2 regions of the Paenibacillus sp. UNC496MF genome follow, and region 2 is predicted to be linked to the other one. Evidence: predicted binding sites of a transcription regulator. Region 2 holds the regulator's gene; the other holds the start of a gene.
What was found. Region 2 encodes CtsR, which represses protease genes until heat stress. Its sites were predicted from a motif close to ATGGTCAATAAAGGTCAAACA; they were not measured.

Region 1: a site for CtsR is predicted at 9,236-9,256, ahead of clpP (ATP-dependent Clp endopeptidase proteolytic subunit ClpP). Genes of this name have one in related genera too.

Annotation. Positions count from the first base shown of each region.
Region 1 covers NZ_FORE01000006.1:682,892-694,920, forward strand. Annotated here, with positions in the region: gene BMZ79_RS11525 (AraC family transcriptional regulator) at 1-290, shown strand, start outside; gene BMZ79_RS11530 (sugar phosphate isomerase/epimerase family protein) at 470-1,237, opposite strand; gene eno (phosphopyruvate hydratase) at 1,441-2,733, opposite strand; gene gpmI (2,3-bisphosphoglycerate-independent phosphoglycerate mutase) at 2,845-4,377, opposite strand; gene tpiA (triose-phosphate isomerase) at 4,379-5,131, opposite strand; gene pgk (phosphoglycerate kinase) at 5,172-6,353, opposite strand; gene gap (type I glyceraldehyde-3-phosphate dehydrogenase) at 6,617-7,621, opposite strand; gene BMZ79_RS11560 (sugar-binding transcriptional regulator) at 7,711-8,757, opposite strand; tRNA gene BMZ79_RS11565 (tRNA-Arg) at 9,007-9,081, shown strand; gene clpP (ATP-dependent Clp endopeptidase proteolytic subunit ClpP) at 9,343-9,924, shown strand; gene sda (sporulation histidine kinase inhibitor Sda) at 10,335-10,502, shown strand; gene BMZ79_RS11580 (SIMPL domain-containing protein) at 10,600-11,364, opposite strand; gene BMZ79_RS11585 (HPr family phosphocarrier protein) at 11,554-11,823, opposite strand; gene whiA (DNA-binding protein WhiA) at 11,922-12,029, opposite strand, start outside.
Region 2 covers NZ_FORE01000024.1:81-12,109, reverse strand. Annotated here, with positions in the region: gene gltX (glutamate--tRNA ligase) at 1-236, opposite strand, end outside; gene ispF (2-C-methyl-D-erythritol 2,4-cyclodiphosphate synthase) at 277-762, opposite strand; gene ispD (2-C-methyl-D-erythritol 4-phosphate cytidylyltransferase) at 759-1,481, opposite strand; gene BMZ79_RS32245 (PIN/TRAM domain-containing protein) at 1,569-2,663, opposite strand; gene BMZ79_RS32240 (nucleoside triphosphate pyrophosphohydrolase family protein) at 2,853-3,248, shown strand; gene pssA (CDP-diacylglycerol--serine O-phosphatidyltransferase) at 3,359-4,114, opposite strand; gene disA (DNA integrity scanning diadenylate cyclase DisA) at 4,271-5,347, opposite strand; gene radA (DNA repair protein RadA) at 5,362-6,729, opposite strand; gene clpC (ATP-dependent protease ATP-binding subunit ClpC) at 6,863-9,322, opposite strand; gene BMZ79_RS32215 (protein-arginine kinase McsB) at 9,325-10,407, opposite strand; gene BMZ79_RS32210 (protein-arginine kinase activator protein McsA) at 10,422-10,964, opposite strand; gene BMZ79_RS32205 (CtsR family transcriptional regulator) at 11,000-11,461, opposite strand; rRNA gene rrf (5S ribosomal RNA) at 11,782-11,898, opposite strand; partial or broken rRNA gene BMZ79_RS32195 (23S ribosomal RNA) at 12,004-12,029, opposite strand, start outside.

The DNA of each region.
Region 1 (12,029 bases), on a different contig from region 2:
CCCGCCGCGCGCGGGAGCGCTACGACCGCCGCTGGCTGGGCGAGTGGAGCGCCTACCACCCCGACTATATCGCCCGGCAGTTCCGCGCGCAGCTCGGCGTCACGCCGTACGATTACTTCATGGCCCGCAAGCTCCAGCTGGCCAAGGACCTGCTCGCCCATACCGAGCTCCCCCTCCTCGCGATCGCGGCGGAGCTGGAAGCCGGCAGCATCCACAATTTCACCAAATGGTTCAAGCAGCTCGCCGGCGTGCCGCCCGGGAAGTTTCGCGGGGGCAGCCGGTTTATTTAAGGACGCGAACGGTTCGCCGGTCCTTAAGGCCGCGAAGCATCTGAAAAAGGCCCCGCCTCCGCGCCGCGAAGCGACGGAGAACGGGGCCTTATTCGTTTAGGCGATGAAATATCGCCGGCTTGTCCGGCCGGAAACGGGTTATGCCGCTTAGCCGGCCGCGCCCATCCCTTAGGGCCGTCCTACGCGAAGCCGTGCTGGCGGAAGAACTCCAGGCTGAGCTTGGCGCTCTCGAGGGAGGAGTTCTCGAACTCTTCCTGCTCGACGATGAAGTATTCGATGCCGGCCTGCTCGGCGATGTCGAGGACGCCTTTCAGGTCGACGACGCCCTTGCCGACCTCCGTGTCGCTGCGGCCTTGGCCGAAGTCTTTAAAATGCGCCAGCGGCACGCGTCCCGCATAGCGGTTCACGTAATCGGTCGGCTTCTGGCCGCCCATATGCACCCAGCCGAGGTCGAATTCGGCGACCAGGTACTCCGGCGACACCTTCTCCAGCAGCCAGTCGATGACCGGCTTGCCTTCCACGAGCTTGAATTCGAAGTCGTGGTTGTGGTAGCCGTATTTGAGTCCCGCTTCCGTCACCTGCTTGCCCGCGGCTTCGAGAATGCCCGCCAGCTTGTTGACGTCGTCGATCGTCGGATTTTCCGGCAGCGGCGCCCATGGCGTCACGATGTATTTCAAGCCGAGCTCCTTGGCGTAGTCGATCTGCTTTCTTAGGTCTTGGTCGATCTTCTCCGGCTCGCCGAAGTTCAGTCCGACGTGCGCCGAAGGCGCTTCCAATTTCAGCTCGTCGAGCAGCGCTCTCAGCTCGGAAGCCGGCGTGTTGTAATACCCCGCGAATTCCACCGCCGTGTAGCCCATTTCCGCCACTTTGCGGATCGTGCCCAGGAAATCCTTCTCCGTCTGATCGCGGAGCGTGTACAGCTGCAAGCCCACCACCGGTTTTGCCACGATATCCACCTCGAATGATTGAGTATAGTCGGTCTTCGGTCCTTGCGTTCGGCTAAAAAAGAGGAGAGCCGCAGGTCCTTGCGCCCTGTCGTCTCTCCCCTAATTATAGCCGTCCCCCGGGGCGAATCCACGCCGCCATTTGGGACATTCTTTTGTTTTTTTGGCCTCGGGCCCGAATGAGGGCCGGCCTGTATCTTATGTTCTTATTTGAAGCTCTTCAGGTTATAGAACGCGCTCTTGCCGGCGTATTGCGCCGTGGAGCCCAGCTCGTCCTCGATGCGGAGCAATTGGTTGTACTTCGCGACGCGGTCCGTGCGGGACGGCGCGCCCGTTTTGATTTGGCCGGCGTTCGTCGCGACCGCGATGTCGGCGATCGTGCTGTCTTCGGATTCGCCGGAACGGTGGGAAATGACCGCCGTGTAGCCCGCGCGCTTCGCCATTTCGATCGCGTCGAACGTTTCCGTCAGCGAGCCGATTTGGTTGACTTTAACGAGGATCGAGTTGCCTACGCCCTTCTCGATGCCGTCGGACAGGCGCTCGGTGTTCGTGACGAAGAGGTCGTCGCCGACGAGCTGCACTTTGCCGCCCAGACGGTCGGTCAGCAGCTTCCAGCCTTCCCAGTCGTCTTCGGAGCAGCCGTCTTCGATCGTGATGATCGGGTACTTGTCTACCCACGAAGCGAGCAGGTCGACGAACTCGGCGGACGTGAACGAACGGCCTTCGCCTTCGAGGTGGTACTTGCCGTCTTTATAGAACTCCGTGGACGCGACGTCCATGCCGAGGAATACGTCTTCGCCCGGCTTGTAGCCCGCGCGCTCGATCGCGGAGATGATCGTCGTGATCGCTTCTTCGTTGGAACCGAGGTTCGGCGCGAAGCCGCCTTCGTCGCCGACGGCCGTGTTCAGGCCTTTGTCTTTCAGGACCGATTTCAGGTTGTGGAAGATTTCCGCGCCGATGCGCAGCGCTTCCTTGAAGCTGTCCGCGCCGACCGGCAGAACCATGAATTCCTGCACGTCGATGTTGTTGTCGGCGTGCTCGCCGCCGTTGACGATGTTCATCATCGGAACCGGCAGCGTTTTGGCGTTGAAGCCGCCCAGGTACGTGTACAGCGGCACGTCCAGCGCGTCGGCTGCCGCGCGCGCGCATGCCATGGATACGGCGAGGATCGCGTTGGCGCCCAGCTTGCCTTTGTTATGCGTGCCGTCCAGTTGGATCATCTTGCGGTCGATCAGCACTTGGTCCAGCGCGTCGAGGCCGATGATTTCCGGCGCGATGATCGTGTTGACGTTCTCGACGGCTTTCAGGACGCCTTTGCCGAGGTAACGGGACTTGTCGCCGTCGCGGAGCTCAACGGCTTCGTAGGCGCCCGTGGACGCGCCGGACGGCACGATCGCGCGGCCTTTGCCGCCGGACTCGAGGATGACTTCGACTTCTACCGTAGGGTTGCCGCGGGAATCCAGGACTTCGCGTGCGTATACGTCGGTGATGATGGACATGGTTTCGAAACACTCCTTTTAATAGATGGTTGGGTTCTTGCGCGGCCCCGGGGGCGCCGAATGGGACGCGCCCGGTACCGGTCGTTATCGTCTACGATTGTACTGTATCTCTCAGCCTTGGACAAGCGACCGGCCGGTCATTTCTTCCGGCTGGCTCAAACCCGCGAAATGGAGGATCGTCGGCGCGATGTCGGCCAGGATGCCGCCTTCGCGCAGCGGGCCGACCTGCTTGGTCACGATGAACGGAACCGGGTTCGTGGTATGCGCCGTGAACGGACGGCCGTTCTCGTCGATGACCATGTCCGCGTTGCCGTGGTCCGCCGTGATGAGGCAGACGCCGCCTTTGGCCAGCACCGCTTCCACGACTTGTCCGAGGCACGCGTCCGTCGCTTCGACCGCCTTGATCGTCGGCTCCAGCATGCCGGAGTGGCCGACCATGTCGGGGTTCGCGAAGTTCAGGATGATGACGTCCTGACGATCCGCTTCGATCTCTTTCACCGCGGCCGCCGCCACTTCGTACGCGCTCATTTCCGGCTTCAGGTCGTACGTGGCGACCTTCGGCGACGGGATCAGAATCCGCGTTTCGCCTTCGAGCTCATGGTCGCGTCCGCCGCTGAAGAAGAACGTGACGTGCGGGTACTTCTCCGTCTCGGCGATGCGCAGCTGGCGCTTGCCGTTCTGCACGAGCACCTCGCCCAGCGTGTTGTCCAGGTTCTTCGGCGAATACGCCACGTACCCGCCCACGGTTTCGCTGAACAGCGTCAGGCAGACGAAGTACAGGTTCTTCGGCGCTTGCGGCCCGCGGTCGAAGCCGCGGAAATCTTCGTTCGTGAACACCTGCGACAGCTGAATCGCGCGGTCAGGCCGGAAGTTGAAGAACACGACGGAATCTTCGGATTCGACGAGGCCGACCGGTTTGCCGTCTTCCTTCACGATGACCGTCGGCATGACGAACTCGTCGAACACCGATTTCTCGTACGATTCCGTGACCGCTTGGATCGGGTCCGTATATTGCGGACCTTCGCCGTATACCATCGCGCGGAACGACTTCTCGGTGCGCTCCCAGCGCTTGTCGCGGTCCATCGCGTAGTAGCGGCCTTGCACCGTCGCGATTTTGCCTACGCCGACTTCCTGAATCTTCGCCGTCAGCCTCTCCAGGTAGCCCTTCGCGCTGTCCGGCGCGACGTCGCGGCCGTCGAGGAACGCGTGGATGTACACGTCCGGCATCTCTTCCTTCTTCGCCAGGTCAAGCAGCGCGAAGAGGTGTTCGATGTGGCTGTGCACGCCGCCGTCGGAGAGCAGGCCGTACAGGTGAAGCTTCTTGCCGTTCGCCTTGGCGTGGCGAACCGCGCCGACCAGCGTCTCGTTATCGAAGAACTCGCCGTCGCGGATGGACTTGCTGATGCGGGTCAGGTCTTGATACACGATCCGGCCCGCGCCGATGTTCAGATGGCCGACCTCGGAGTTGCCCATCTGGCCTTCCGGCAAGCCGACCGCTTCGCCGCTCGCCGTGAGCGTCGTGTGCGGATACGTCGACCAATAACGGTCGTAGTTCGGCTTGTTCGCCTGCGCGACCGCGTTGCCCGTCACGTCATTGCGAAGGCCGAAACCGTCCAAGATGATGAGTGCTACCGGTGCCGTCATCTTATTTCGCCCCCTCGACCAGCTGAATGAAGGAAGCGGGCTCGAGGCTCGCTCCGCCGACCAAGGCGCCGTCGATGTCGGATTGTCCCATATATTCGCTTACGTTGTTCGGCTTTACGCTGCCGCCGTATTGGATGCGGACCGCGTTCGCCGTCGCCGGGTCGTACAGCCCGGCGATGACGCCGCGGATGAACGCGATGACGTCTTCGGCGTCGGCCGCCGTCGACGATTTGCCCGTTCCGATCGCCCAGATCGGCTCGTACGCGACGACCGTTTCGGCCGCTTGCGCGGCGGAGAGGCCTTGGAACGCCGCTTCCGTCTGCACCTTGCAGACGGTTTTCGTTTGCTCGGCTTCGCGCTCTTCGAGCTTCTCGCCGACGCAGACGATCGGCGTCAGGCCGTGCTTGAACGCCGCCTGCACCTTCTTGTTCACGATCTCGTCCGTCTCCGCGAAGTACGCGCGGCGCTCGGAGTGGCCGATGATGACGTATTTCACGCCGAGGTCCTTCAGCATGACGCCGCTGATCTCGCCCGTGAACGCGCCGTTGTCCTCGAAATGGACGTTTTGCGCGCCGATGGCGATCGACGTGCCTTTCGCCGCTTCGACGAGCGCCGGCAGCGCCGTGAACGGCGCGCAGATGACGGTTTCGACGCCGTCGACTTCCGCTTTGCCCTTCACGTCCGCGAAGAATGCCGTCGCCTCCGACACGGTTTTGAACATTTTCCAGTTGCCCGCAATAATCGGTTTACGCATGGTCGCAATCGCTCCTTTACCTTCGCAATCGGTTCGGTTCTTACTTATCGTTCAGCGCAACGACGCCCGGAAGCGCCTTGCCTTCCATGAATTCCAGGGAAGCGCCGCCGCCCGTGGAGATGTGGTCCATTTTGTCGGCCAGGTGGAACTTCTCGGCCGCCGCCGCGGAGTCGCCGCCGCCGATGACCGTATAGGCTTCCGTCTCGGCGCAGGCTTGCGCGACCGCGCGCGTGCCGTGGGAGAACGGCTCGATCTCGAACACGCCCATCGGGCCGTTCCAGACGACCAGCTTGGAGTTCTTGATGACGTCCGCGTAGATCTCGCGCGTCTTCGGTCCGATGTCGATGCCTTCCCAGTCGGCCGGGATGCCGTCGACGTCGACGATCTTCGTGTTCGCGTTCGGGCTGAACTCGTCCGTGATGACGATGTCGACCGGCAGCAGGAACTGCTTGCCTTGCGCCTTCGCCTTCTCGATGAATTCCAGCGCCAGGTCGAGCTTCGAGTTATCGCACAGGGATTGGCCGATTTCATGGCCTTGCGCCTTGAAGAACGTGTAGGACAGGCCGCCGCCGATGATGATGTTGTCCGCGATCTCGATCATTTTGTTGATGACGTCGATCTTGTCCTTGACCTTGGAGCCGCCGACGATCGCCGTGAACGGACGCTCGGGGTTCGAGAGCGCCTTGCCGAGAACGTCGAGTTCCTTCTCCATCAGCAGGCCGGATACGGCCGGCAGGTGGTGCGCGATGCCTTCCGTCGACGCATGCGCGCGGTGCGCGGCGCCGAACGCGTCGTTGACGAACAGGTCGGCCAGCTCGGCGAACGCCTTCGCCAGCTCCGGATCGTTCTTCTCTTCGCCCTCGTAGAAGCGCACGTTCTCCAGCAGCAGCACGTCGCCGTCCTTCAGTCCGGCCACCGCCGCCTTCACCGCGTCGCCGATCGCCGCGTCGGCTTTCGCCACGGGCTTGCCGAGCAGCTCGGACAGACGCTCGCCGGCTTTCGTGAGGCGCAGCTCTTCCACGACTTGGCCTTTCGGACGGCCCATGTGGCTGGCCAAAATCACTTTCGCGCCCTTCTCGATCAAGTACTGGATCGTCGGCAGCGTCTCGCGGATCCGCGTATCGTCCGTAATCGATCCGTTCTCCATCGGCACGTTGAAATCGACGCGCACGAATACGCGCTTGCCCGCTACTTCTACGTCACGCACACTCTTTTTGTTCATTAGCAGAATTCCTCCCGGTACCCAAGCCGCCACGAGGCGGAAAACAGGTCAAAGTGTATTGAAATTCTCCACGCTATCCAAGATCCGCTCTCGCGGGTCTATCTGTCTATGTGTAAAGGCGCCGCGCGCGCGGCGCCGGCCGCGGGTCCCCGTAAACCACCGCGAAGGAGCTGCACCGGCAGCTCCTTCGCCAAACGTCGGGTGTCCAGAGGAGGACCCTCGGTATCCCCGTTCAAAGGGGGACAACGGACATCCGCCGCTTCTTACAGGCCTTTCGACGCGATATATGCAGCCAGGTCGACGACGCGGTTGGAATAGCCCCACTCGTTGTCGTACCAGGAGATGACTTTAACCATGTTGCCTTCAACGACCATCGTCGACAGCGCATCGATCGTGGAGGAAGCAGGGTCGTGGTTGTAGTCGCTCGAAACAAGCGGCTCTTCGTTGTAGTTCAAGATGCCTTTAAGGGAAGTTTCGGAAGCGTCTTTCAGCGCCGCGTTCACTTCTTCGACCGTAACGTTGACTTTCAGTTCGGCAACCAGGTCGGTTACGGAAACGTTAGGCGTAGGTACGCGCATGGCCATGCCGTTCAATTTGCCTTTCAGCTCAGGCAGTACAAGGGATACCGCTTTGGCAGCGCCCGTGGAAGAAGGAATGATGTTTTCCGCGGCAGCGCGAGCGCGGCGCAGATCTTTATGCGGAACGTCAAGCACGGATTGATCGTTCGTGTACGAGTGAATGGTCGTCATCATGCCTTTTACGATGCCGAATTTGTCGTTAAGCACTTTTGCGAACGGAGCCAGACAGTTCGTCGTGCAAGACGCGTTGGAGATAATCGTGTGAGCGGACGCATCGTATTTGTCTTCGTTGACGCCCATAACGATCGTGATGTCTTCGTTGGAAGCCGGTGCGGAGATGATGACTTTCTTCGCGCCGCCTTTCAGGTGAAGCTCGGCTTTTTCTTTCGCCGTGAAAATACCCGTGGATTCAACGACGATTTCCGCGCCGACGGATGCCCAAGGGAGGTTTTCAGGGTTGCGTTCAGCAAACACTTTGATCTCGCGGCCGTTTACGACCAGCGCGCCTTCTTTCGCTTCAACCGTGCCGTCGAGCTTGCCGTGCGTCGTGTCGTACTTCAGCAGGTGTGCAAGCGTGTTCGTGTCCGTCAGATCGTTGACTGCGACGATTTCGACATTCGGGTTGTTCAGAGCGGCGCGGAATACGTTACGACCGATGCGACCAAAACCGTTAATACCAACTTTTACCATTTTTGTTTCCTCCTAGACATGATTTCATTTATCTCAAGACGAGCTTCGGCGGGCCACGGGGCCGCCCCGATTCGTCAAGATCACTGCGTTCATCCTTGCTGCGCCGATTCCTTATCAATGATCGACGCGATTTCCAGCGCCGCGGCTTCGTCCGTCACGAGCACGTCGTCGTGCCCGAAGCGCATGACCGCCGCGATGGCTTCGCCTTTGCTCCGTCCGCCGGCGATCGCGATGACGACTTCCGTCTCCATGATGTCTTCGAGCCGCAGTCCGGCGGTCAGCATCTTGTGGACGACGGCGCCGTTGCGGTCGAAATAATACCCGAACGATTCCGCGAGCGCTCCCTCCGCCTGCATCGCTTCCGCGACCGTGGCGTCCACGCGCCTCCGTCTTGCCATGACCATAGCGTCTCCGATGCCGTGAACGACGATGCGGGACCTGCGGATGACCTCCACGATCTCGCGCACGTTCGGTTCCTGCATGAGCGACGTGTACGCTTCCTCGCCCAGGTGGTCGGGCACGTGCAGCAGCCGGTACTGCGCCCCCGTCCGCTTTGCCATGGTGGAGGCGATCGTATTCGCCTGGTAATCGAGGCTTTCGCCCAATCCGCCGCGCGCCGGCACGAACAGGTTGTTCTTGAGCGGCGCCTGCGAGGTCAGCTGGCCCGCCATCTGCGCGAGCGTCGACCCGCCCGTCACCGCGATGACGTCGTTGTCCTTCATATCCTTGCGGAGCACGCTGCAGCCTGCCCGCCCGAGCTCCCGCCGCGTGACCGGCGATTCGTCCGAGTCTCCGGATACGATGACCACCTGCTTCAGGCCGAAATGCCTGCGGATCTTCTCTTCCAGCTCCGATAAGCCGAACATCGCCTTATAGAACGGCTCCATCTCTTCGAGGAGGCGTTTGCCCGCTTCGCTGATCCGCATGCCGCCGGCGTCGATGATCAGCAGGTCCTGCGATTTGAGAAAGTCCGTTTCGGCGCGAAGCACGCGTTCCGTCATGTCCAGGGATGCGGCGAGCGAGCGCCTGCCGATCATATCCGAGAGCATCACCTGACGGAGTATAAGGTACCGCTTGCGCATGACGACGAGCAAGTCCGGCAGAAGCTGCTGTTGTATGGCGATCAGCGCGTGCATCTTCAACATCAACTCCAGTTACGAGAGAGCTGGATCATTCCGGGACCGACAACACCAAGGGACATAAAATGTCCCGCATGATCGTTTTTCGTCCCACCGCTATTGTAACCCATTCGATTGGCGGGGGCAAGACCGGCCGGACGATTGAAAACGATTACGGACACGATTTACACAAAATTATTTTCAAAGTCGGACTTGCAATTTTGCTTGCTATCCCCTATAATCAGTTTTGCTGTCACAAACGAGCATGCGCCCGTGGTCCAATGGATATGACGTAGGCCTCCGGAGCCTGAGATCGAGGTTCAATTCCTCGCGGGCGCGCCATTACCTTATCAATCAGAACGTCTACATATGAAGAAGGACCTTCCGCTTCCGGAAGGTCCTTCTTGCGTTTCCGGAACCGCGGGCGACCCAATCAGCATCTCCAAATCTCCCGGAAAGTAACCCCCGAGGCCCGGTTTCCCTCGCTTCCGCCCGTTATTTGACCTTCTTTGACTTTTGCCGTTTTATCCGTTAGAATGTCATTACACGCTACATCTTTTTCAAAAACCATTTCCGTTTTAGGAGGGAACCACGATGGAATCGATGAACTTCGTACCCATGGTTATCGAGCAAAACAACCGCGGGGAGCGCGCCTACGACATTTACTCCCGCTTGCTGAAGGATCGGATTGTCTTCCTCGGCACGCCGGTCAATGATCTGGTCGCCAACTCCATTATCGCGCAGCTGCTGTTCCTGGCGGCGGACGATCCCGACAAAGACATCTCGCTCTACATCAACAGCCCCGGCGGCTCGGTTTCGGCCGGTCTCGCCATCTTCGATACAATGAACTTCATTAAGCCGGAGGTCTCGACGATCTGCGTCGGCATGGCGGCTTCCATGGGCGCCTTCCTTCTCGCGGCCGGCGCGAAAGGCAAGCGCTACGCCCTCCCGAACAGCGAAGTGATGATCCATCAGCCGCTCGGCGGCGCGCAAGGCCAAGCCAGCGACATCGAGATTCGCGCGAAGCACATCCTGAAGACGCGGGACACGCTGAACCGCATCCTCGTGGAGCGCACCGGCCAATCGCTCGAAAAAATCGAACGCGATACGGACCGCGACTACTTCATGTCGGCGGCCGAAGCGGCGGCCTACGGCCTCGTCGACAAAGTGATCGAAAAGCTGTAAGGTCCGCGATTTGCTTTGTGTAAGATTTGTAAGATTTCATGCGGCACGACATTCAGGCGCGTTAATCCTTCACGGGGTTAACGCGTTTTAATGTTGTTAAATTTCTCTCATATATCACACATACGCCTGATTGTCAATAAGCATTCAACGCTGTGAATGCATAAGGACGATCCCTTTAAATCGTGATAATATGTACTAAATGATTCCAGTTTCACCTTCCCTTAGGCTACGCAGTAAAATCTATAAAACGGAGTTGCACACGCATGAAACTTACGAAACCATTCGCAAGCGTGCGAAATTTCATTCGATCCAATGACTCGGGCAATGCCTTTACGCCATACGCACCCACGTTCGAACCCAAATTTACGCATGCGCCGTCCGAACCCGATACGCACAATCTGTTTCTGCCGATGCAGGATCGATCGCTTTTGCTGCGTCCGCTTAGCGATACTCATCTGATCGAAGTGTACCAGGAAGCGAAAGCGATGCACCTCTCCGAAGAGTTCATCTCGCTGATCGAGCACGCGATCGAGCAGCGCGGACTGAACGTCAACGACGACCAGAAGTCGCCGGCTTAGCCGCGCCGCTTGCAAGGCGGTTCATAAAGAAGACCGGCCTCTTCCGGAGAGGCCGGTCTTCTTTGGTTAATGCACGGGCGTTAGCACGTTGCACGCTTTATTGCATTTCGTACACGACGGTAATGTCGGCGGAGACGGTAATTTCGCCCGTTTGCACGCTCGTGCTAGGCGTCCCTGCCGCCGAATCCGCCGCCGCCATTTCGCCTTTATTGATGAAGATCGGACCGCTGCTTGCGCTGTTCTGCGTAATCGCGATGACGTCCGTCACCTGCTTGCCGGCCGACTTCGCGAGCGCCGCGGCTTTCGCTTTGGCGTTCGCCATCGCATTATCGAGCGCCTGCAGCTCATACTGCTCCTGCTTCTCCGTATCGAACCGCACGCCGTCGACCCGGTTCGCGCCGGCAGCGGACAGATCGTCCAGCAGCTTGCCGATGCCGTTCAAGTCGCGGGTCGTCACTTGCACCGCATGCACGGCCGCGTAGTCCTTGATCTTGCTCGAGCCGTCCTTCGGGTTGTACTCGTACTCCGGCTGCACGGAGAAGCCCGTCGTCTTGACGTCCTTCGTCGCGATCTTGTACGTCTCGTAGAGCAGCTTCGTCAGCCCCGAGAACTGCGTCGCGTTCTTCGCCTGCGCGTCCTTCGCCGTCGCCGCCCTCGCCTCGACCGCCACGCTGACGTACGCGACGTCCGGCGCCGCTTCGATCTTGCCGTTGCCCGACACCGTGACCGTGTTCTTCTGCGCCGCGGCGCCGTTGTCCACCGCATAGACCGGCTTGCCGCCCTGTCCCGCTCCTCCGAGCATCGCACCCACCCCTACCGCGAGCGCCAAGACCGGCACCAGCAGCCATTTCGGTTTTGCCATCTTCATCACGTTCGACCCGCCCCTTTTGGACAAATTTAGGTGATTCCATTATGTATGACGCGTTCCGCCGCATCGATGTTGCGGGAAAGCGCAAACATTCTCCCGTCTCCGGACAAAAACAGAAAAAACCCCCGTACGGGAGTTTCCTCGTATCGAAATGAACGGCCCCAAACAGCCGTAATTTCGTCCTTATTGGTTCTCAAGCTCTTCCTTGCTGACCAGGTTGACTAAAGCGGTTACAGCTTGGTCGGCATCCGAACCTTCCGCACTTATCGTGACTTCAGTACCTGAGCTGATTGCAAGGCTCATAATCCCCATAATGGATTTTGCGTTCACTTTTTTATCGTCTTTCTCAACAAAGACCTCGGAAGAAAACTTGTTCGCTTCCTGGACAAAAAGTGCGGCCGGTCTTGCATGAAGACCTGTCTTCAGTCGAACGACAACCGGATGCCTTGTCATGAAACCTTACCCCCTATACGAAATTCAACCGTTACCATATGCAAACGTCGTTTTATTCACTATTATACCACTTTTACGCATTGTACACTAGCCTCTGCCTATCCGTTCCTTAATTTTTCCGCAAGCTCGTCGATTTTACGCAGCCGATGGTTGACGCCGGACTTGCTCACCTTGCCTTTGAGCATTTCGCCGACCTCCGTCAAATT
Region 2 (12,029 bases):
CCGCCGCCGATATCGACGCTCTCGTCCCACGTGATGCCGAGCCATTTCAAATACGTCAATTGGCTCTCCTCGCCGCCCGCGATGTTCCGCTTCACGTCGGTGTCTTCGATCCGAATAATGAATTTCCCGCCGAGATTGCGGGCGAATAAATAATTGAATAAGGCCGTCCGGGCATTCCCGATATGCAGATGCCCCGTCGGCGACGGCGCATAGCGCACCCTGATTTGATCGCTCATGACCTCTCGATTCCTCCCGTCATCGCTTTGTATTGCTGAATCATAGCATAACTTTCGCGAGGCAGACAACCGCTTGCGCGGCGATCCCTTCGCCCCGGCCGGCGAAACCGAGCTGCTCCGTCGTCGTCGCTTTGACGTTGACCTGGCCGCTCTCTTCCGCTTCGAGCGCGCCCGCGATGACGTCGGCCATTTGCGGGATGTACGGCGCCATCTTCGGCTTCTGCGCGATGATCGTCGCGTCGACGTTGCCGAGCTTGTAGCCCCGCTCCTTCGCGAGCCCCCACACGTGACGCAGCAGCTTCAGGCTGTCCGCGTCCTTGAACGCCGGATCCGTGTCCGGAAAATGCTTGCCGATGTCGCCGAGGCCGAGCGCGCCCAGCACCGCGTCGCTGATGGCGTGCAGCAGCACGTCGGCGTCGGAATGGCCGAGCAGCCCCCGTTCGTACGGAATCGTCACGCCTCCGATGATGCACGGGCGTCCCTCCACCAGCTGATGCACGTCGAATCCTTGCCCCACTCGAATCATACGTCCGTCCCTCTCTCCCGCGAACGGCTTGCCAGCAGAAATTCCGCGTACGGCAAATCGTCCGGCGTCGTGATTTTAATGTTCGTGTAATCCCCTTCGGCGACCGAGACCGGCACGCCGAGCCGCTCGACCGCCATCGCATCGTCGGTGCCGACGAACCGGTCCTCCTCGGCCTTGCGCAGCCCCCGTTCCAGCAAAGAACGGCGAAAAGCCTGCGGCGTTTGTATCGCCCACAAGCTTCGCCGTTCGGGTGTCGCGGTGATGACGCCGTCTTCGTTCACTTGCTTGATCGTATCTTTCACGGGCACGGCCAGCACCGCGGCCTCCGTCGCCATCGCCTTCGCCATGCATCGCCGCACGGCCTCCGGCGCGACGAACGGCCGGACGCCGTCGTGCACCATGACCCAATTGACCTCGCCGCCCAGCGCCGCCAGCCCCCGCCGCACGGAATGCTGACGCTCGCCGCCGCCCTCCAGGACGGAGGAGATTTTATGCAGGCCGTACGCGTCGGCGAACGCTTCGCAGCGTTCGATATCCGGCCGTCCGACGACCAGCGCGATCTCCGCGATTTCGTCCATCGCCTGGAACGTCTCCAGCGTATGGACCAGGATGGGCTTGTCCCGCAGCAGCAGATACTGCTTGCTCTCGGGCGTCCCCATCCGGGTGCCGCGGCCCGCCGCCACGACGACGACGCCCCATGTTGCCTTTGCTTCCGCCATGCCTCTACCGCCCCGCCGTAAACTTCGATGTCCCGGAGAACCGCCAGGCGCTTCGCCCGGACATCATTCGTATACCATCATACCGCGTTACAGCGCTTTTTCCAACAGCTTCGGCTTTGCGAAAATCATTCGGCCCGCGGACGTCTGCAGCACGCTCGTGACCAGCACTTCCATCGTCGTGCCGATATAGTCCCGGCCGCCCTCGACGACGATCATCGTGCCGTCGTCCAGATAAGCGACGCCTTGGCCGTGCTCCTTGCCGTCCTTGATGACCTGGACGACGATTTCTTCGCCGGGCAGCACGACCGGCTTCACGGCATTGGCGAGATCGTTGATGTTCAGCACGGACACGCCCTGCAGCTCGCACACCTTGTTCAGGTTGAAGTCGTTCGTGACGACTTTGCCGTGCAGCGCCTTGGCCAGCTTCACGAGCTTGCTGTCCACTTCGCCGTCTTCCATGTCGCCCTCATAGATGAGTACCTTGACGTCCAGCTCTTTCTGAATCTTGTTCAAAATGTCGAGCCCGCGGCGTCCGCGGTTGCGCTTGAGCAGATCCGACGAGTCGGCGATGTGCTGCAGCTCTTCCAGCACGAATTCCGGAATGACCAGCGTGCCTTCGATAAAACCCGTCTTGCAAATATCCGCGATCCGGCCGTCGATGATGACGCTCGTATCGAGAATCTTATGCTCCTCGTACGTGCTCTCTTCTTCTGCTTTCAACGGTTTCGAGGTGCGCTCCGCGATCGCCGCGATGGTCTGCGCCAACTCCTCGCGCTTGTTCAGGCCGATCCGCATCCCGGCGTAGCCGAGGAAGGCCGTCAGCGCCACCGGAATGAGCAGCCACGTGCCTTCGAGCCCGGAGAGCGCCGGGTACAGCAGCGCCGCGAGCGCCAGGCCGCCGAGCAGCCCCGCGCCGCCCGAGAACAGCTCGCCCGTCGGCATGGCGGACGCCTTGTCCGCGCCCTGCTCGATCCATTTGGCGAGCGGCCCCGCCATCATCGTCGCGAGCGCCAAGCCGCAGGCCGCGCCGATGCCCACGCTCATGTAATAGCTTCCCGAATGCTGCATAATGCCGTTCGCGGGCGCCGCCCAGCTTAGACCGCCGTTCACGGAGCCGAATAGCTGCGCCCCCATGACGCCGCCAAACCATAGCCCGATTCCTTGAATCATTCGTTTCATCATATAAATCCACCTCCACTACCAATTATGTTCCAATTTCTGTCACGTTAATCGCGCGGAGGCGGGGAATGCATTAGAAATTATTAACTTGCCTTCCGGACGGGACAAAATGCGGAAATCCGTTTTGAAATGATCCCCCGAGAGGCTTATAATGGTACCAAAGCAACCCATTCCTGAAATGAGGTGGATACGATGATCGCACCAACGTTGGAGCAATTCCAGCAGCAAGTATCCGAACTGCTGCTGCGTCATCGAAGCTTGCTGGACGTTTTGTCCAAATACGGTCAATCCGGCGCTTCCGTGAATCGCGCCGTCGCCAAAGCCGTCACCGAATGCGGGTGCATCGAGCTCAATGCCCGCAAGCAGTCGTACGAAGACGATTTTAACCTGGAGAAGGCCAAACGCAAGCTGCACCACCACATCTCCGGCGAGCTTTGCGAGCACTGCAAAGAAGCCATCCAGAACGAACTGGGCCGCAACCTCTTCTATATGTCGGCCATGGCCAATCTGCTCGACATCAAGCTGGACGACGTCATCGAGCGCGAATCCGACAAGTGCAGCACGCTGGGCCTGTTTAATTTAACGTAGAGCGCGAACTCATCTGCCGGCCGAACCGTTCGCGGTCGGCCGGAAACGACGAAAGACCGCCTGGTTTCTCCCGAAGGAGAAATCAGGCGGTCTTCTTTTGTTCGCCCGGGTTAGGCGCTGTGTTCCCCGTTGACCGCGGCTTCTTCTGGAAGCTGATTCTCGAGCCGGCGTTTCCGCTTTTTATTCGGGAGACGGCGATCAACGTTTTTTTTTAGGCCGTACAGCGCGTAGAGCACGAGCGGCACGAAAATGATTTTGGACAAGTGGTGCGGAAACAGAATGCCCAGGCCGACCGCGATCACGACGATGATGGGGACGACCCAAATCGCGTTCTTCGGAATGCCCAGCTTCTTGAAATTCGGATAGCGAATCGTGCTGACCATCAGGAACGACAGCACGAGCGTGCTCGCCATCAGAACGGACAGCGCGATGTCTTTGTGGAACAAGGCCAACGTGGCCAATACGCCGCCGGCCGCCGGAATCGGCAGGCCAATGAAGTAGCCCGGCATGCCGGACACCACGTTGAACCGGGCCAGCCGGAGCGCTCCGCAAATCGGGAACAGCGCCGTGATGATCCAAGCCGGAGCCGGATTCAGTTCTTGGAAGGCCACGCTATACATAATGAACGCCGGAGCCACCCCGAAGGATATGACGTCCGAGAGAGAGTCCAATTCTTTGCCGAATTCGCTTTGCGCGTTCAGCGCCCGAGCTACCCGCCCGTCGACGCCGTCCATCAGCATGGCGATGATGACCATCATCGCGGCCAATTCCGGCTTGGCGTTATCCGGAAAGACCAATATAACGGCAATAATGCCTAAAAACAAATTCGCCACCGTAAAAAGACTCGGTATCGACTTCGTGATCATTTGCTCCACCTCATCTTTACTATGCCCCAAAACCGACCGTCGCAGTAATGAAGGGCAATCTTGTGAAAAAGCTTCGAAATCGAAGCTTCATCAGCGGCAAGGCGTGAATTGTAAGTTGTACCCAGCTTCTGGCTGCATTCCCCCATTGTATGGGATTTAAATTTGTCTGTCAATGAACATCTGCTCTTGAATCCGCTTCAAGCCTTCCTTGATCGCCCTCGCGCGTACCTCTCCGATCCCGTCCACGGCGTCCAATTCTTCGATCGTGGCCATGAGCACGTGCGGCAGCGTCCCGAACTTTTCGACCAGGTTGCTGATGATGCCCGCCGGCAGGCGCGGGATGCGGCTGAGCAAGCGGTATCCCCGGGGAGCGACCATCTCCTCGGCAGACGCGTTGATGCCGCCGTAGCCCAAGGTTTTCAGGATTTGCGGCAGGTCGAGGAGTTCTTCGGACGTGAGCTTGCGGATATTCGTGCGAATGTCCTTCACGCGGTCTTCATTGGGATCCTTGGCGTAATCCTTCAGCAGGAACCACGCCTCCTCCTCCACGCCGCCGACCAGTTCATCCATCTGCATGCTGATCAGCCGGCCTTCCGTGCCGAGCTCGTTCACGTAGCGCTTGATTTCCATTTTGACGCGGATGACCATCTCGACGCGCTTGATGACGTGCGCCACTTCCTGCAGCGTAACCATTTCCTCGAACTCCAGCGCCGACAGGTTCGTGAAAGATTGGCCGAGCACCGCTTTATATTTCTCGAGCGTCTGAATCGCCTGGTTGGCTTTCGTCAGGATGACGCCCATTTCCTTCAAGGAGTACCGGAACTGGCCCTGGTACAGCGTAATGACGTTTCGCCGCTGCGAGATGGACACGACCAGCTTGCCCGTCTGCTTGGCCACGCGCTCCGCCGTCCGGTGCCGAATCCCCGTCTCGCTGGACGAAATCGAGCTGTCCGGAATGAGCTGCGTGTTAGCGTACAAGATCCGTTTGCGGTCCTCGCTCAGAATGATGGCGCCGTCCATCTTGGCCAGCTCGTACAGATAGTTCGGGGAGAAGTCGCAGTTGATGGAAAATCCGCCGTCGACCACTTCCATCACTTCCGGACTGTAGCCGACCACGATGAGCGCCCCCGTCTTCGCCCGCAGGACATTGTCGAGCCCTTCGCGGAACGGCATGCCGGGCGCGACCATCTGAAGCAGCTGATTGACCATTTCGGCCTGGTTCGTCTCTTTCACATCGTTTCCCCCCTTTATCCGAATGCCGCGGACAGCGCTTCTGCGACCGTCTCGACGCCGATGATTTCGATTCCTTTGGGCGGAGTCCACCCCTTCAAGCTCTTCTTCGGCATGATCACGCGTTTGAAGCCGAGCTTCTGTGCTTCTTTCACCCGCTGCTCCGCGCGCGAAACCGCGCGCACTTCGCCCGTCAGCCCGATTTCGCCGAAAAACACGTCGAACGGCCTCGTCGGCGCGTCCCGGAAACTCGACGCGATGCTGACCGCCGCGGCCAGGTCGACCGCCGGCTCATCCAGGCGGATGCCGCCGGCGACGTTCAAATACGCGTCCTGCGTCTGGAGGAACATGCCCATCCGCTTCTCCAGCACCGCGACGATCAAGGTCATGCGGTTGTGGTCAATGCCTGTCGCCATCCGTCGCGGCGAGGGGAAGTTCGTCGTCGCCACGAGCGCCTGCATCTCGACGAGAACCGGCCGCGTGCCCTCCATGCTCGCCACGACGGTCGAGCCCGACACGCCCATCGGCCGCTCGGACAAGAACAGCTCGGACGGATTGTTGACTTCCCGCAGCCCGTCCTCGACCATTTCGAAGATGCCGATCTCGTTCGTGGACCCGAACCGGTTCTTCACCGCCCGGAGCAGCCGGTATGTATGATGCCGCTCGCCTTCGAAATAAAGCACGCAGTCCACCATGTGCTCGAGCATCCGCGGACCGGCGATGGCGCCTTCCTTCGTGACGTGGCCGACGAGCACCGTCGCGATGCCTTTGATCTTCGCCACCCGCATGAAATGCGCCGTGCACTCCCTTACCTGCGAGACGCTCCCCGGCGCGGACTGCACCTGCGGGTCGTACACGGTCTGGATGGAGTCGATGACGAGAAAATCCGGATTCACCGACTCGATCGCGTCGTTGATCTGCTCCATGTTCGTTTCGCAGAGCACGTACAGCGTATCCGACAACGCGCCGAGGCGGTCGGCGCGAAGCCGCGTCTGGCGGACGGACTCCTCGCCGGAGATGTACAGCACCTTCAGCTTTTTGGAAGCCAGCGCATGCGACGTTTGCAGCAGCAGCGTCGATTTCCCGATCCCGGGATCCCCGCCCACGAGAATGAGCGAGCCCGGCACGACGCCGCCGCCGAGTACGCGGTTGAGTTCTTGGTTGGACGTCTCGATGCGCTTCTCTTGACCACTTTCTATATGTATGATAGGTCGCGGCTTTTCTTTCGTCTGAATGAGCGTCGAGCCCATTCCTTGCGTCTTGACCACCGTTTCCTTCTCTTCCACCATCGTGTTCCACTGCCCGCAGCCGGGGCATTTGCCCATCCATTTGGGCGATTCGTTGCCGCATTCGGTGCATGCGAACTTGGTTTTAAGTTTTGCCATGAGCGGCTCCTTATGCAAAAGACGTATCATTAAAAGTTTACCATTTCTAGCGGTGCGATTAAACCTAAAATTACGCTAAAAAATACCCCTCGCCCCCGCCGGGGCGGGAAGCAAGGGGTATTCGCCGAACGTTTTATTTCGTAGCCGGTTCTTCCGTCGCGGGCGCGCTGTCGGCATGCGTGACCGTCAACTCGCCGTCCTTCTCGTCGATGATGAGCGTATGGCCCTTGGCGATCTTGCCGAGCAGCAGATCCTCGGACAGCCGATCCTCGATATGCTTCTGGATCGCTCTGCGCAGCGGACGCGCGCCGTACTGCGGATCGAAGCCTTCCTTCGCCAGGAACGCCTTCGCGGCGTCCGTGAGCGTGAAATCGACTTCTTGTTCGCGCAGCCGTTTGCGCAGCTCATCGGACATGAGCGTCACGATTTGCGCGATATGCTCTTGCTCCAGCGAGTGGAACACGATCGTTTCGTCGATCCGGTTCAGGAACTCCGGACGGAAGCTTTTCTTCAGCTCCGCCAGCACCTTCTCCTTCATGATGTTGAAATCGCGGCCCGCATCCTGGGCGGCCGTGAAGCCGAGCGAGGAATTGCGCTTGATTTGATCCGCGCCGACGTTCGACGTCATGATGATCAGCGTATTGCGGAAGTCGACGACGCGGCCCTTGGAATCCGTCAGGCGGCCGTCTTCCAGCACTTGCAGCAGGATGTTGAACACTTCCGGATGGGCTTTCTCGATCTCGTCGAGCAGGACGACCGAGTACGGCTTGCGGCGGACTTTCTCCGTCAGCTGGCCGCCCTCTTCGTAGCCCACGTAGCCCGGAGGCGCCCCGACCAGCCGGGACGTGGAGTGCTTCTCCATGTACTCCGACATGTCGATGCGGATGACCGCGTTCTCGTCGCCGAACATCGCTTCCGCAAGCGCGCGGGCGAGCTCGGTTTTGCCGACCCCGGTCGGGCCGAGGAAGATGAACGAGCCCATCGGGCGCTTCGGATCCTTCAAGCCGGCACGGGCTCTGCGGATGGCGCGGGATACCGCTTTGACGGCCTCGCTTTGGCCGATGACGCGGTCATGCAGAATGTCTTCCATCTTCAGCAGACGCTGCGTCTCTTCTTCGGCCAGCTTCGATACCGGGATGCCGGTCCAGCTCGCCACCACTTGCGCGATGTCTTCCGGCGTCACTTCGGAATCCGTACGGCCCTGCTTTTCTTTCCATTGGTTCTTCGTGACGTCGAGCTCCTCGCGGATCTTCTGTTCCGTATCGCGGAGCGCGGCCGCTTTCTCGAACTCTTGGCTTTGAACGGCGGAGTCCTTCTCCTTGCGGATGTCCTCCAAACGGTTCTCCAGCTGTTTGAGATTCGGCGGTACCGTGTACGATTTCAATCTTACTTTGGAGCTCGCCTCGTCGATCAAGTCGATCGCTTTGTCCGGGAGGAAGCGGTCCGTGATATAACGGTCCGACAATTTCACGGCTTGCTCGATGGCTTCATCCGTGATTTTGACCCGGTGATGCGCTTCGTAGCGGTCGCGAAGGCCGTGCAGGATTTGAATCGCTTCTTCCGGCGTCGGCTGGTCGACCGTAATCGGTTGGAAGCGGCGTTCCAAAGCGGCGTCCTTCTCGATGTATTTGCGGTATTCGTCCAGGGTCGTCGCCCCGATGCACTGCAGCTCGCCGCGGGCAAGCGCCGGCTTCAGGATGTTGGAGGCATCGATCGCGCCTTCCGCGCCGCCTGCGCCGATCAGCGTATGCAGCTCGTCGATGAAGAGCACGATGTTGCCGGCTTGACGAATTTCGTCCATGATTTTTTTCAAACGGTCTTCGAACTCGCCGCGGTACTTCGTGCCGGCGACGACGGAGCCCATATCGAGCGTCATGACGCGCTTATCGCGAAGCGTCTCGGGAATTTCGCCGGCGATGATCTTCTGGGCGAGACCTTCGGCGATGGCCGTTTTACCGACGCCGGGCTCCCCGATCAAGACCGGATTGTTTTTCGTTCTGCGGCTGAGCACCTGAATGACGCGCTCGATTTCTTTGCTCCGGCCGATGACCGGATCCAGATTGCCGTCTTTGGCATAGGCCGTCAAATCGCGCGCGAGTCCATCCAGCGTCGGCGTGCTGACATTGGACGGCGCCCCGTGATTGCTGGACACCGCTTCGCTGCTGCCGAGCAGCTGCAGTACTTGCTGGCGCGCCTTGTTCAAGCTGATGCCGAGATTATTGAGGACGCGGGCCGCGACGCCCTCGCCTTCGCGAATCAGGCCGAGCAAAATATGCTCCGTCCCGACGTACGTGTGACCCAACTTGCGCGCTTCGTCCATCGACAGCTCGATGACCTTTTTCGCGCGCGGCGTGTACGCGATATTGGTAGGCTGCTCCTGGCCGCGGCCGATGAGCGTTTCGACTTCGTCCTGAATTTTCTCCAGACTCAGTCCGAGCCCGATCAGCGCCTTGGCGGCAATGCCTTCGCCTTCCCGGTTCAGGCCGAGCAAGATATGCTCCGTCCCGATATTGTTATGGCCGAGACGAACCGCTTCTTCCTGCGCCAATGCGAGCACCTTCTGCGCGCGTTCGGTAAATCTTCCAAACATCATGTTCACACACCCCCATGATCGGATTGACAAGAATTCAACTGCTTGCGTATAAGTTCCGCACGCCGGACGTCCCGCAGCTCAGGCGACATTTTCTCATGAAACACCTGCTGCAGAAAGCCCGGTTGCGTTAATACCATCATTTCGTTCATCGCTTGCGGCGTAACGTCCGGAATCAAACCCAAGTCGATGCCGAGCCGCACGTCCGACAACCGCTGCGACGCTTCCTTGGAGTCCATGACCATCGCATGGGACAGGATGCCGTACGAACGCCTTACGCGATCCTCGAGCCGAATGCGGGATTCCTCAAGCAGACGCTGCCGCGCCGCCCGTTCGTGCTCGATGATTTGGCGGACGACGTTGTGCAAGTTCTCGATGATTTCCCCCTCGGACTGGCCGAGCGTAATTTGATTCGAGATCTGAAACAGGTTGCCCGTCGCTTCGCTGCCTTCGCCGTAAATCCCCCGGACCGCCAGCCCCACTTGCGTGATCGCCGACAGGATGCGGTTGATTTGCTGCGTCAGCACCAGCCCCGGCAGATGCATCATCACCGAAGAGCGAATGCCCGTTCCGACGTTGGTCGGACAGCTCGTTAAGTACCCCCTGCGTTCGTCGAACGCGTAATCGGTTGCTTCTTCAAAAATATCGTCAATGCGGCTGGCCAGTCCCCAAGCTTCCTTGACTTGGAATCCCGGGTACAAACACTGGATCCGCAAATGATCCTCTTCGTTCACCATGATGCTGACGGCTTCGTTCTCGCTGAGCATCACCGCGCCGCTGCGCGACTCGTTGGCCAAGTTCGGGCTGATCAAATGCTTCTCGACGAGCACCCTTCGTTCCAGCTCGCTGAGCTGCGAAAGTTCGATCGTCTCGAAATCGCCGATTTCCCGAAGCTTGCCGTTCTTGGCCACGGCGGTGAGCTTCTCCATCACGCCCTGCGCCTGCTGCTTGGTAGCCAGCATCGGAAACGGATGTCCCGACAAGTTGCGGGCGATGCGAATTCGGCTGCTGATGACGACGTCCGAGTCGGGACCGTTGCCCCTCATCCAATCGCTCAGCGCTTCATCGACATAAGACCGCTTCGACACTTCGAATCACCTTCCTACCCATGCCTTTCCTCTGCGTCGGCCGAATCGCGTTCCAGCTCGCGAATCCGGTCTCGGACTTTGGCCGCGTTTTCGAAATCCTCCTGCTCGATCCGCGTCTGCAAATCGCGCCGAAGTTCTTCGATCTCGCGCTTCACCTGGATTTTCACGCCGGCCCGCTTTGGAATTTTGCCGACATGCGTGGTGTTGCCATGCACCCTTTTCAAGATCGGGTCCAGCTTGCTGCCGAATTGAGCGTAGCAGTTGCTGCAGCCGAACCGGCCCATTTTACTGAATTGCGTATACGTTAATCCGCAGTTGTCGCAGCGGAGCTGTTGGGCCTGCTTGGCGCCGATGCCGTTCACCCCGCCACCGCTCTGCTCGAAGTCGAGCAGGCCGGACAACAAGCTGTGGATGGAGAATCCGTTGGCCGTGCCGGGAATTCCCTCGCCCCGTTCACGCGCGCAAGATTCGCAAATATGGAACTCCGTCTTCTCCCCGTTCACGATTTTCGTAAAATGAAGCGTAGCCGGCTTCTTCTCGCATTCCTGACAAAGCATTCCGCACTATCCCTCCTCTTGCAAGGCTGCGCAGCCTACTTCATGAGCAGCGTGACCAGCATCGCCCGGAGCAGCCGGGCCCGGATTTCGTCGCGCAGCGGGAGCTTCACGGCCAGGGAGTCGCGCGACATCGCCGCCCGAAGCAAGTTCGCTTCCCTGCGGGTGATGTGCTTGCCTTCCTCCAGCTGATAAATAACCCCTTCCGCCGTATCCTGGTCCACTTGCTCGCCGATCGTTTGCGCGAGATGTTCCTGGAGGGCGGACAGCGTAGGCAGCTCCACGCGTTGAATGCGGATGTAGCCGCCGCCGCCGCGCTTGCTTTCGACGAAATAGCCTTTCTCCAGCGTAAAGCGGGTGCTGATCACGTAATTGATCTGGGACGGCACGCAGGAGAAGCGGTCCGCCAAGTCATTGCGCTGCAGTTCAACCGCACCGCCGGGGCTTTCCTTTAGCATATGCTTCAGGTACTGCTCGATGAGATCGGAAATGTTGCGCATTTCGCCAACCTCCCTAAATTGCCCAAAACCCTTCGGTCAAGAAATCATAATTCTCGAAGTATTTAGTCAAATTGACTTTGACTTTCTTTGACCTTAATTTTATTATACGCAATTTTCCCAAAAGGTCAAGCGGGTTCCTGCAATCGAATGATTGCCCTGACCTTACTAGCTTTGGGCGGATTCAGTTCATTTATACGCGGAGAGGAGGCATATCCACAACATTCCGAACCGCTTCTGGCTTACAGCCACAATATGATTACCCGCATAGAAAAGATTGTTAAACAACAAAAAACCGACTGCTTATGCAGTCGGTTCATCGTGCTTGGCAACGTCCTACTCTCCCAGGACCCTGCGGTCCAAGTACCATCGGCGCTGGAGGGCTTAACGGTCGTGTTCGGGATGGGTACGCGTGGTTCCCCTCCGCCATCGCCACCAAACGGGCGTCTTCCGCTAACGGAAACGCGATTCTTGCTCAGAGCTTGCCACCCTGAAAACTGGATACGAACCTTTGCGAAGGTCTTGCTTAGCTGAAGCGATGTACCTTGGATAAGCCCTCGACCGATTAGTA